2 regions of the Paenibacillus sp. GP183 genome follow, and region 1 is predicted to be linked to the other one. Evidence: riboswitches for the same ligand, from Rfam matches in the RefSeq annotation. Region 1 holds a riboswitch; the other holds the start of a gene.
The links. A riboswitch is a leader RNA that binds a small molecule or an ion and turns the genes downstream of it on or off. The one in region 1 is predicted to bind cyclic di-GMP.
Positions count from the first base shown of each region.

Region 2: linked by a shared signal. The riboswitch ahead of BLV33_RS28060 (DUF5317 domain-containing protein) and the one ahead of BLV33_RS09435 (TadE/TadG family type IV pilus assembly protein) in region 1 are both predicted to bind cyclic di-GMP.

Region 1 covers NZ_FNSW01000001.1:1,891,059-1,895,974, forward strand. Annotated here, with positions in the region: gene BLV33_RS09430 (pilus assembly protein TadG-related protein) at 403-1,308, opposite strand; gene BLV33_RS09435 (TadE/TadG family type IV pilus assembly protein) at 1,329-1,733, opposite strand; cyclic di-GMP riboswitch class I at 1,915-2,004, opposite strand; gene BLV33_RS28735 (cupredoxin domain-containing protein) at 2,133-2,543, opposite strand; gene BLV33_RS09445 (hypothetical protein) at 2,530-2,967, shown strand; gene ltrA (group II intron reverse transcriptase/maturase) at 3,213-4,379, opposite strand.
Region 2 covers NZ_FNSW01000002.1:285,420-290,335, forward strand. Annotated here, with positions in the region: gene BLV33_RS28040 (helix-turn-helix transcriptional regulator) at 1-187, shown strand, start outside; gene BLV33_RS28045 (hypothetical protein) at 184-627, shown strand; gene BLV33_RS28050 (tautomerase family protein) at 823-1,041, shown strand; gene BLV33_RS28055 (hypothetical protein) at 1,156-1,485, shown strand; cyclic di-GMP riboswitch class II at 1,794-1,878, shown strand; cyclic di-GMP riboswitch class II at 1,880-1,962, shown strand; gene BLV33_RS28060 (DUF5317 domain-containing protein) at 2,137-2,697, shown strand; gene BLV33_RS28065 (HD-GYP domain-containing protein) at 2,675-4,021, shown strand; gene BLV33_RS28070 (GGDEF domain-containing protein) at 4,252-4,916, opposite strand, start outside.

The sequences.
Region 1 (4,916 bases):
TGGCAGCGATGAGGTCAGGGGTTCGATCCCCCTATGCTCCATAATGAAAAGTCATGATCCACGAGATCATGACTTTTCTTTACCTAGGGGCAGAGCGAACCCCTTCTAGGGGTTCAGTCCGCGCGCACGCAGCGTTAGTGGAGGAGCACGGCGTCTGAATCTACCGCTAAAAATCCTCCTCGACATTGCTTCGTCAGCCATTTAATCAAGATTCGGACATCCCCCTAGGCTCCATACAGTACATAACAGCTATATTAAACGGACATTGATGTAAAATTGATGTAAAAACAAGAAGAGAAGCTGCAGGTTATTCCTACAGCATCTTTTTTTATTTATTCTTATGTATTCTTTTTAAATATAGATTCAAACTAGGGTTTTTTAGTGAAAAGTTGCTCGTCACACTTACTTCAACGATAGTTGGTAAGCCCAAGCTCCATAATCCGTGCCCGTTCCACCGCCTTGACCATTTACTACTGACTGCACGAATGTACCAGTTACGTAAACGTCGCTAGCAGATTGTTTATATGCCATTTCCAACTGAAAGACGGCAAACCCTAAAATTTTCCCCGTGGGGCTATTATCACCCATTGAATCGACTATGGGGAGAGCAACGAGCCTCTGTCCATTGGCTATACGAGTCATTATGCCATTTACAGTGTCATCGGCCAGCGCTGTAGTTGCAGTTGTATATTTACTAATCGTCTGCCCCTTTGTCAAGGTGCCGCCATACCCGTTTTTTAACATGCTTAGATAGGTATCATTCGGATTGATCTTCGTCAGATTCAGGAAACCTCCGTTAATGTTGTTACCGCTCCCGCCGGATTGGTAGAATTGAAATTGAACTTTTTTCCCCAGCATCTGCAGCACATCCGTACTAGCTCCCCAGGGAATAACACCATACACAGCCGACGCTTGAGTCGACCGAGCCACTGCAGTTGCCGACACAGTCCCCTCATTTATACCAAATATCCTAAAGAAAGAGAACAGCACCTTCCTGTTGATGGTTACAGGCAAGGTATGATTATCCGTCGGAACCGCTGTGATCGTATCACTATCCTTCAATCCATTCAATTTGGCATATTGAAACGCAGTGGCTTGTGACGAAGCTCGCGCATCTGCAGATGTGCCTGGCAGTTCATAGATGCCGGCGATAGCCGCCGCGTCCACCAACTTGGTGACTCGGGTTTTCTCCAAATACATTATTCCCATATCCACTGCAAGGCCACAAAAACCTAGCAATACCGGTAATGTCAATGCAAACAATACTATAGCTGTCCCTTTTTGGTTCTTTAAAAAATGTTTTATCATAATCCAACCTCTTCTCTAAATCAATTGATTGGGCTGTAATTTTCTTCGCGCATGCTAGCTGAAGCTGAAACGGTGAACTGATTAGCTGGGAAAAAAGAGCTTAACAGTGGAGTGATAAGGGCGACATTATAAGTAACGGTTACAGTAATGGGTTGTCTAAATACCAATCGCGAAGGTGTTACGGTTGGGGCAGGAAAAGTCCCAAAATTAACTATTGCAGGTGCAGCCTGCGTCCTGTCTCCAGTTAAGGCCACAACTCTTGCCGCCTCGCGGGCCGCCTCGTTAACAATCGTTTGCCAATACAGTATCCGCCCAAATTCCAGCATCCCCACAAGCAATAACAAAAATATCGGCAGTATCAAGGCAAACTCCACGACGCTTTGTCCACGATTTTGGCGAACCATGGTTCTGATTTTCCGTAACATGTTTATTTCACCTCCTTGCGGCAAAGCTTTCGTAAACATGAGTCCCTTCAATCTGCGAATTACGTTCGGCATTCCATCACCCGCTCCGCTAGGTTCATTCAAACCTCATCCATCCCAATAAAAAATCCCCGCCTTTGCCGAAAGGTGGGGTTGTAAAGAAACATTCATACTCCCGTCCCCTTACGGTAGCTGGCTGGCATAGTGCGCATTTGCACCTAAGCCCCTGTTAGCTTTGCGTCACTGGCTTTCGCCAGTTTTGCCTTTATCGAGATTCCGTGAAGCATGTCGGAAATACGATTAAATTAATCATAGCTTACTTTCGATTATGCGCGTAATCGTCCCAACTTCTTATTTTATATAGGCATTTAGAATCAAATTTTAGCGGGTTGGAATCGGCCTTTAGCTGACGACCAAGGTAGCGGACATATTGCCATGACCAGGGCCGCACAGAAGGCTGCAGAAAATTTTGTATGTTCCAGCTTTTAGGTTAAGCTTCACCGTGCCGTTTTCCTTGAGATTTACGTTCGTTCCTTCTATCTTGATCCCGTGCAGGCCTTCCGAGCTGTTCAACTCAATCGTGATTTCTTTGTCCGCCGGCACTTCATATGTTTGCTGGTCGAACTTCCACAAGGTAGCTGTGATTTTGAGCGTAGCGCCGCCTGATGTTATACTGCCACCGGAGCTCGCAGTTGGGGTAGGAGTTGCAGTCGGAGTTGCAGTCGGAGTTGCAGTCGGAGTTGTAGTCGGAGTCGCCTCTGGTTTCGCGCTCGGTGTTGGGCTCGCCGATGCGGAGGCTATGGGAGTCGGCACGGGACTGTCGCCTGCAACTGGACTCGCTTTTGTGCTTGCTCCGGCGGAAATACCTGCTGATGCCGTGGACTTGTCAATTACGCTGGCAGCGGCGGCCGTAACGGTGGCCGTTGGGTTTGCGCTTGGCTGCGCCGAAGGGCTTGGCTTCGTGGATACGCTCGCTGACGGAGTGGTCGCAGCGACGGTCGTTTGGCTCGCGGTCGGGGTGTTTGCCACAGGGCTGAAAGGAGTAGATGTGGGTGCCGCGCTTTCTTTTTTGCCTCCACATGCTGTGAATATGAGTAACATGGCTGTTGTAACGGCGCAAACGGCTATGGTCTTTTTCAACATTGTTAATCTCTCCTTAATTGGTATATTCCGCATTGAGCAGCATCCGCTCTTCTTCGAGTTGGACCAAACATTTTCGGTGTTTTATCTGGAATAAGATGTGTATATAGGTATTTTAAGCACAATCACTCAGATGTTACATTTGACTCTAAGCTCAAATTGATATAATGAACACTTTCAGTGTATTTTTTACCTAGTAGGGTAAGACGAGGGATTACTCCCTCGGACTCCCCGTCAAACCGTGCATGCGGATTTCCCGCACACGGCTTTCCTTCGTCAGTTCCCCATCTTCAGGAATGAGTTCTCTTCATCCGTCACCGGATTGCAAATTTCACTCCTGAATTAGGAACGTGTGATGAGTAAGCTTGTTAGAAATACCATTCCTGCCGATTCCAGTACTTTGTTAGGTATCAGCGAATTAGAAACCGTAGATTTCTTTTGACGCATGAAGGCTCGAACCCTCATACGCGTCCATTCATCCAATCGTTGAAACTTCTTCTTTACATTCCCTATGCCGAAATAGTTACCAAAACCCCGTGCAATTTCATTTAGTTTCTTGAGCATTTCGCCAAAGTTATTCGCTTGTTGTCTGCGGGTGACTTCCCGGATTTTATCCTTGTACTTCTTCACTTTCGTGTCGGGTACCATCAGATAATCTTTCCAGAAGTCGAATCCTAGGAAACGAAAGCCTTCATCGAAATGCACCACTTTTGTTTTCTCAGGGTGCATTCGAAGCTGTAATTCCTTTTCCAGAATGGTCTTTGCCGCTAGATACGCTTCTTCTGCTTGCTCCTTTGTTTTGCAAAGAATAACGGCATCGTCTGCATACCTTACCACAGCAAAACCTTTCTTCTTCATCCCCCAGTCGAAATGGTTCAAGTACAAATTCGCAAGCAATGGCGACAAATTCCCGCCCTGCGGAGACCCGATTTCCGTTTCATGGAACTGGCCACCTTCCATGAATCCCGCCGATAGCCATCCGCGAATGAGCGTCAGCACTTTTCCGTCAGTGATTCTCTCATGCACTTTCTCCATCAGTGATTCGTGTGGAATTTCATCGAAGAAAGACATGATGTCCAGGTCAACCGCATATTCGTATCCGCCACGTTTCGCGCGTCGAATCGTATTCACTGCTTGGTGCGCCGAGTATCCTGCACGAAAGCCAAAGCTATAGTAGTAAAAGTCCTGTTCGAAGATCGGTTCAATGATTTGGCGTACCGCTTGCTGACATATGCGATCTCGGATTGTGGGTATCCCTAACGGTCTTAACTTCCCATTTTCCTTCTCGATGAAATGTCGTTTCACAGGGTCGGGTTTATACCGCCCTTGTTGCAATAACCTTTGGAGTTCCCTTAGGTTCATGCACACGTTTTTCTCAAACATGGCGATACTTACGCCATCGATGCCGCCGCTTCCCTGATTCTTCTTTACAGATAGCCATGCTTCGTACAGATTATCCATTTGGTACACTTTATCGATCAGGGAGTAGTATCGTCGTTTCGGTTTCATTGGTGTTTCACCACCTTTACCCCTACTCACCAAGCTGATCTTGTTTCCGCTACCGATGATCGATTCCTTGCTTGTTCCACGGCACGACAAATGCGTCTTAGACTCATTGCCAATCGCTCCTGTTTGCTCGCCGTGTACTCAGGTCGCCAGTAGCCCTCGATCCGTTGGCGTTCTTTCGCCATTGGCGGGACGTACCCACTTGGAGCTACCCTCATTGGTTTAAGGCGTTTACGATCCCCCACTCACGCAAACTCACAGACTTTGACGAAGCACGTCCCCTTTGCCTCTGTCTTCCCTCTTTTGGAGTGGAAGCAGGTTATGCGACTGAGTTTTTTTTTTCCTCTCGTGCGCATACTCATCCAAGTTTTACCCTCCAGACTGTTACCAGCTTTCATCGGCTCGGACTTACTCGCTACTACGGGACGATCCGCCATCTCGCAGCCCATCGATTCGGCTTTCCCTTTAAGGTTATACCTCCCCTACCTTGTCCGCGTTTACGTCAAGGAGACTACGAGACTTCCCTCAGTTATCTGCACA
Region 2 (4,916 bases), on a different contig from region 1:
TAAAAAGCACAAGATCAGTCAAGAGGAGCTTGCACTCGCGGTCGGCGTGACGCGTCAGACGATAACGTCGCTCGAGAACGAGAAGTATGTTGCCTCGCTCGTGCTGGCTTATAAAATCGCGAAATATTTTCACTTAACGATTGAAGATGTGTTTGATTTCAGTGATGTGGAGGTTGATGGGTCATGACGGAGTTTCGAACGGTCGTAACGCGGAGATTAAGATGGCTAAACGGTGTAAACGGCGTGTTTTCTCTGATCGTCATTTTGACGGCTCTAAACAGGTATGAGGTCGAAAGCGACGCGGGCGATCTCGTGCACGGACTGCAATTCGGGATTTTTATCGGCATGCAGATCATGATTTTATTGGTAGGGAAAAAGTTGCGGACCGCGCTGCGAAACGAATCGTTACTAAAGACGCTATACATCGAAGAGCATGACGAACGGAAGAAGCTTGTCATGCAAAAGGCGAATTCTTTGAGTTTGTACGTGACGTTGTTTTCCATCTCTTTGACGGCGATCGTATTCGGCTTCTTTAACGTTACGATTTCGATCACGCTGTTTGCAGCGCTGATTGTGATCCTTCTCACAAGGATTTTCACCAAACAATATTACAATCGGAAGTTTTAAGAAAAGCAACTTACGGCTGCCTGGTCATTCCGCTAACGGAGAACGATAGCACCATGGCGAACAGGCTGCAGGCATCATCGACAGCTTGCACAACTATCGGGCAGGATTATTGAATAAGGGACTTGATAATTAAAGGGATATATAATTTACTATCGTACTTTATAAGAAGAATAGAATTATAAGGAGTGGCTTAAATTGCCTGTTATCACAGTAAAGATGGCTAAGGGTAGAACTATCGAGCAAAAACAACAATTCGTTGAAGCGATTACCAATGAAGCAGTTAAAACTTTAAATGTGAAAGAGGAATGGGTTACGGTCATTTTTGATGAATACGATAGAGAAAATTGGGCTTCTAATGGACAACTTCATTCACTTAAATTCGGTGATGGGTTTGGCAAAAAAGGAACAGAATAATTATTTCTTATTACTCCTTTTATGGAACTTAAAAGACACCTTAGAATTACAGATTGAACCGCCGGCTCAACTACGGAAAACGAGAGGTAAAAACAGAATAAAGAGGTTGACAATATGGAGAGCAAGTATAATTCGAAACTCAAAAAACAGCAAGAACGTGAACTTCTTGATGAGTATCATAAATTGGTAACTGAACAAGCCTTGGAGCCATTATATCAATCTTTCATAGAATGGAAACAAGGGGAATTGCCATATTTCGAACTTACTGAGCGTATCCACCTATTCCATAAAAAGAACCAGGAGATCTACAAGGACTTTGAGTACACAGGTCGCCAAGAACTCGTTCTCCTTGCAAAAATGAAATTGGGCCGACTAACTAAGGAGGAAATATTAGAATATAGCTGGCTTCTGGAAAGATGGGGATATGAGGACAATAACAGTTAGATGATTCTATAATTCATGATGAGGTTGCCAAGGTTATATACCCGGCAGCCTCATTGAAGTAACGGGCAGGAATTTGGAGTATAGATTCAAACTTTCGTCTAGGTAAATACTCTACTCAAGACTATTTCCATTGGAGTAATTGTTCTGTGATTTTTCCGAATGATAACCAATTTTTTCATAAATTTAACTTGACCAATTTCGTTGCTAAATGGTAATCTTTTCTTAGAAAAGAGCTGTGAAATGTAGAGGTAACTGGTCGCCTTATCTACATGGAGCTAGTGGCGAACCCGACTTTTCTGATTTTTTGCAATCAGGGAAGAAGCGATGAACTGTAAACCGTAATTTGGTCGCTTGGTTTACACGGAGCAAGTAGCGAACCCGACTTCCTCTCTATTTATAGGGAGGAGCGATGAAGTGTAAGCCTTAATTGGTCGCTTGGCTTACGCGGAGCAAGTAGCGAAACCACCCTCCCTCCTACTCAAAGGAGGGCAAGGAAATGAAATTGAAATCGCTTTTTATTGCATTTCTTATCGTGGTTGCTATCGTAGTAGCAACTGCAGCAGATTTTAATGTTGTGTAAGTAGCCTCGACGGAAGGAACACTACTAAGTTTTTATTAGTAGTGTTCCTTCAAATTTTAAGGGGGAAAGAGATGCTGCTCGATATCATTATTTTGTCTTTTGTCGTCGCGTTTTTACGCGGAGGCAGAATAAAGGAAATCCCTAAATTTCATAAATTAGTATTTTTGCTGATCAGCGTCATTCTGCAGGTGTGTTCCATCTTTTTACCTCACGGGATAGGCAAAGTGATTGTGTCGGTTGCTTATTTATCGGCTATCGTCTTTTTGTACAAAAATAGGATGTGGGAAGATGTACGCGTAATCATGATTGGCTGGATGTTAAATGCAATCACGATTTGGGTTAATCTTGGCAGGATGCCGATTGATCTCGAGCAAGCGAAGAAAACTCCTTTTGATGTGACTGCTCTTTTAAATGGAGATGACTGGAAGCATGCGATTATAGATAATACTACCCGTTTGTCGTTTCTATCGGATATCATCTATGTACCGTACCCGGTTCCGAGGGTTATAAGTATTGGAGATATTTTTGTTGCGTTTGGCGTCTTTTTGCTAATTCAGCGGATGATGAATAAACCCATATCACTAAAAGGACTACACGAGGGGAAATTGAATGTTACTGACAAACAATCTTAAGGAACTTTTGAGAAAAGTCGTACTAATGACATTCCCTTGCCTGGCAGTTATTATTGTCGCAACTTGTATTCCCTATTATGAACAAAGATCATTATGGCCCATTTTGGTCGTTTATTCATTGTTGAGTATTGTAGCGTCATTTATTTCAATTTTTTCAAAAAATTTTGTTTTGACACTGACATCGGCAGTTAATTTTTCAGCAATTTTATTATATGGCCAGCCTGTAGCTATATGGTCATCATTAATTGAAGTCATACTTATTGCATTCTTATATTCTAGCAAACTTGCGACTGCCTTAAATAATGCTGGGCAAAAATTTGTGTTTATTACTATTGTCGCTGTTGTGGCTGCTTACTTGAAGACTGTCCCAATCCGATCTGAGTTTTCTGATTTGCTCCTTATTGGAATATATTGGATATCGAATATAACCATGTGTGCAACAGTGCTGAGTGTGATCTACAACAAGTCATTTAAAAGTATTTTCGTCAACATGATGAAAACCGGCCCTATGATTTATTTCTTGGTATTAGCATTAGGTCTAATCAGTGTCAGGCTTTATGAATCTCTTGCACTATACGGGTTAATCCCAATGTTGTTTGTCTTTGCTCTAATTAGTCGAGTTTTCAAACAATATCATGCTTCCTTGTTAAAATTGGAGTATAAGGTTGAACAAGAGAAACAATTAAATATGTCTCTTATTACCGCTATGGCTTCAGTAATTGATGCAAGAGATCCATACACAAGTGGACATTCCTGGCGGGTAGCCTATTGGGGTAAACGAATTGCAACCGAGCTAAAATTAACAAAGATGGAGATCGATAATGTCTATTTCGGCGGGATTCTTCATGATATTGGGAAGATTGGCATTGAGGATGATATTTTAAGAAAAGAAGGAACATTGAGTGCGGAAGAATATGAAAAAATTAAATTGCATCCGGTTATTGGTTACCAGATTTTAAAAGACGCAAACATTTTTTCGGAATTGTTACCGGCTATTCGTTCTCATCATGAGAGAATCGATGGAAATGGCTATCCAGATGGTTTAAAGGAGAACGAGATACCGTTGATTGCAAAAATACTAACTATAACAGACGCTTTTGACGCTATGATATCAGATCGCCCATATCGAAAAGGACTTTCACTGGAGGAAACGTTGAGACGCATTAATGAGGGAGCTGGCAGTCAATTTGATACGGAGCTGACGGCCGTGTTTATTAAATTAATTGAGAAGACACCTTGGGATGAAGTGGTTGAGCAATTTAAAATGAATCAAGCACAATTGGAAGCAGCAGTAAGTGCACCCATCCCGGAAAATGAAAATTAAAAAGATGGGGGATTTAAAAACATGAAAGAAAGGCGGCAGGGTTGTGCATTCCCGGGCCGCTTTTTTGATAAATTGGGTAAATCAAAAAAATGTCGATGTCTAGCTCGGGAACTACCGCCTTTGGTTTATTTATCCTAGAATTGGGCACGCGATCAACAGTTCTAATTTCGTTAAAATCTGATGCATACTTTGCCTGTCAATGTAGCAATCACTATTATTAAAAACGATACTTAGATGTTGACATAATTGCTACCATTTATTTGCTTTGCTTGTTTTTTAACTCTAGCGGCTTTTAAAGACAGCTCAGAAAGGTCCGTAATTTGTTCAGAGGATATATTTAATATCGCCATTGATAAACTTATTAATGGAAATTTCTTGATTACATGATCCCTATCTAATGATTCAATATTATTTTTTGAATTATCTTCCAATGAATAATAATTCCGCTTTTCGATTTCAAACAATTTAATTACCTGCTCACAATAGTCCTCAGCAGAGCTAGTGGGAAGACAGGTGACAAAATCATCACCACCAATATGTCCAACGAAAGAGAGTTCTTTAAACTCAGTCGAAGTAAGTAATCTACCCACCCATCTAATAACATCATCACCGTATTTAAAGCCGTACACATCATTGTATGCCTTAAAATGATCAATATCAGTATAAATAACTGAAATGGCTTCTTTCTGTTCAATTTTAATTGTTATGTAATCATGAATTCGTTCATTTCCTGGAAGTCCTGTCAATGGGTTTTGTTGAACAGCTTCCCTAAGCTTAAATTCAGTCATAAAGGTCAGCAATTCATAAACTGGTATAACTCCAATGAAATCCTGATCACGAGTGACTATAATGTCATCGTAAATGTCTTCATAAATTCTTACAGTTGCTTTTCTTG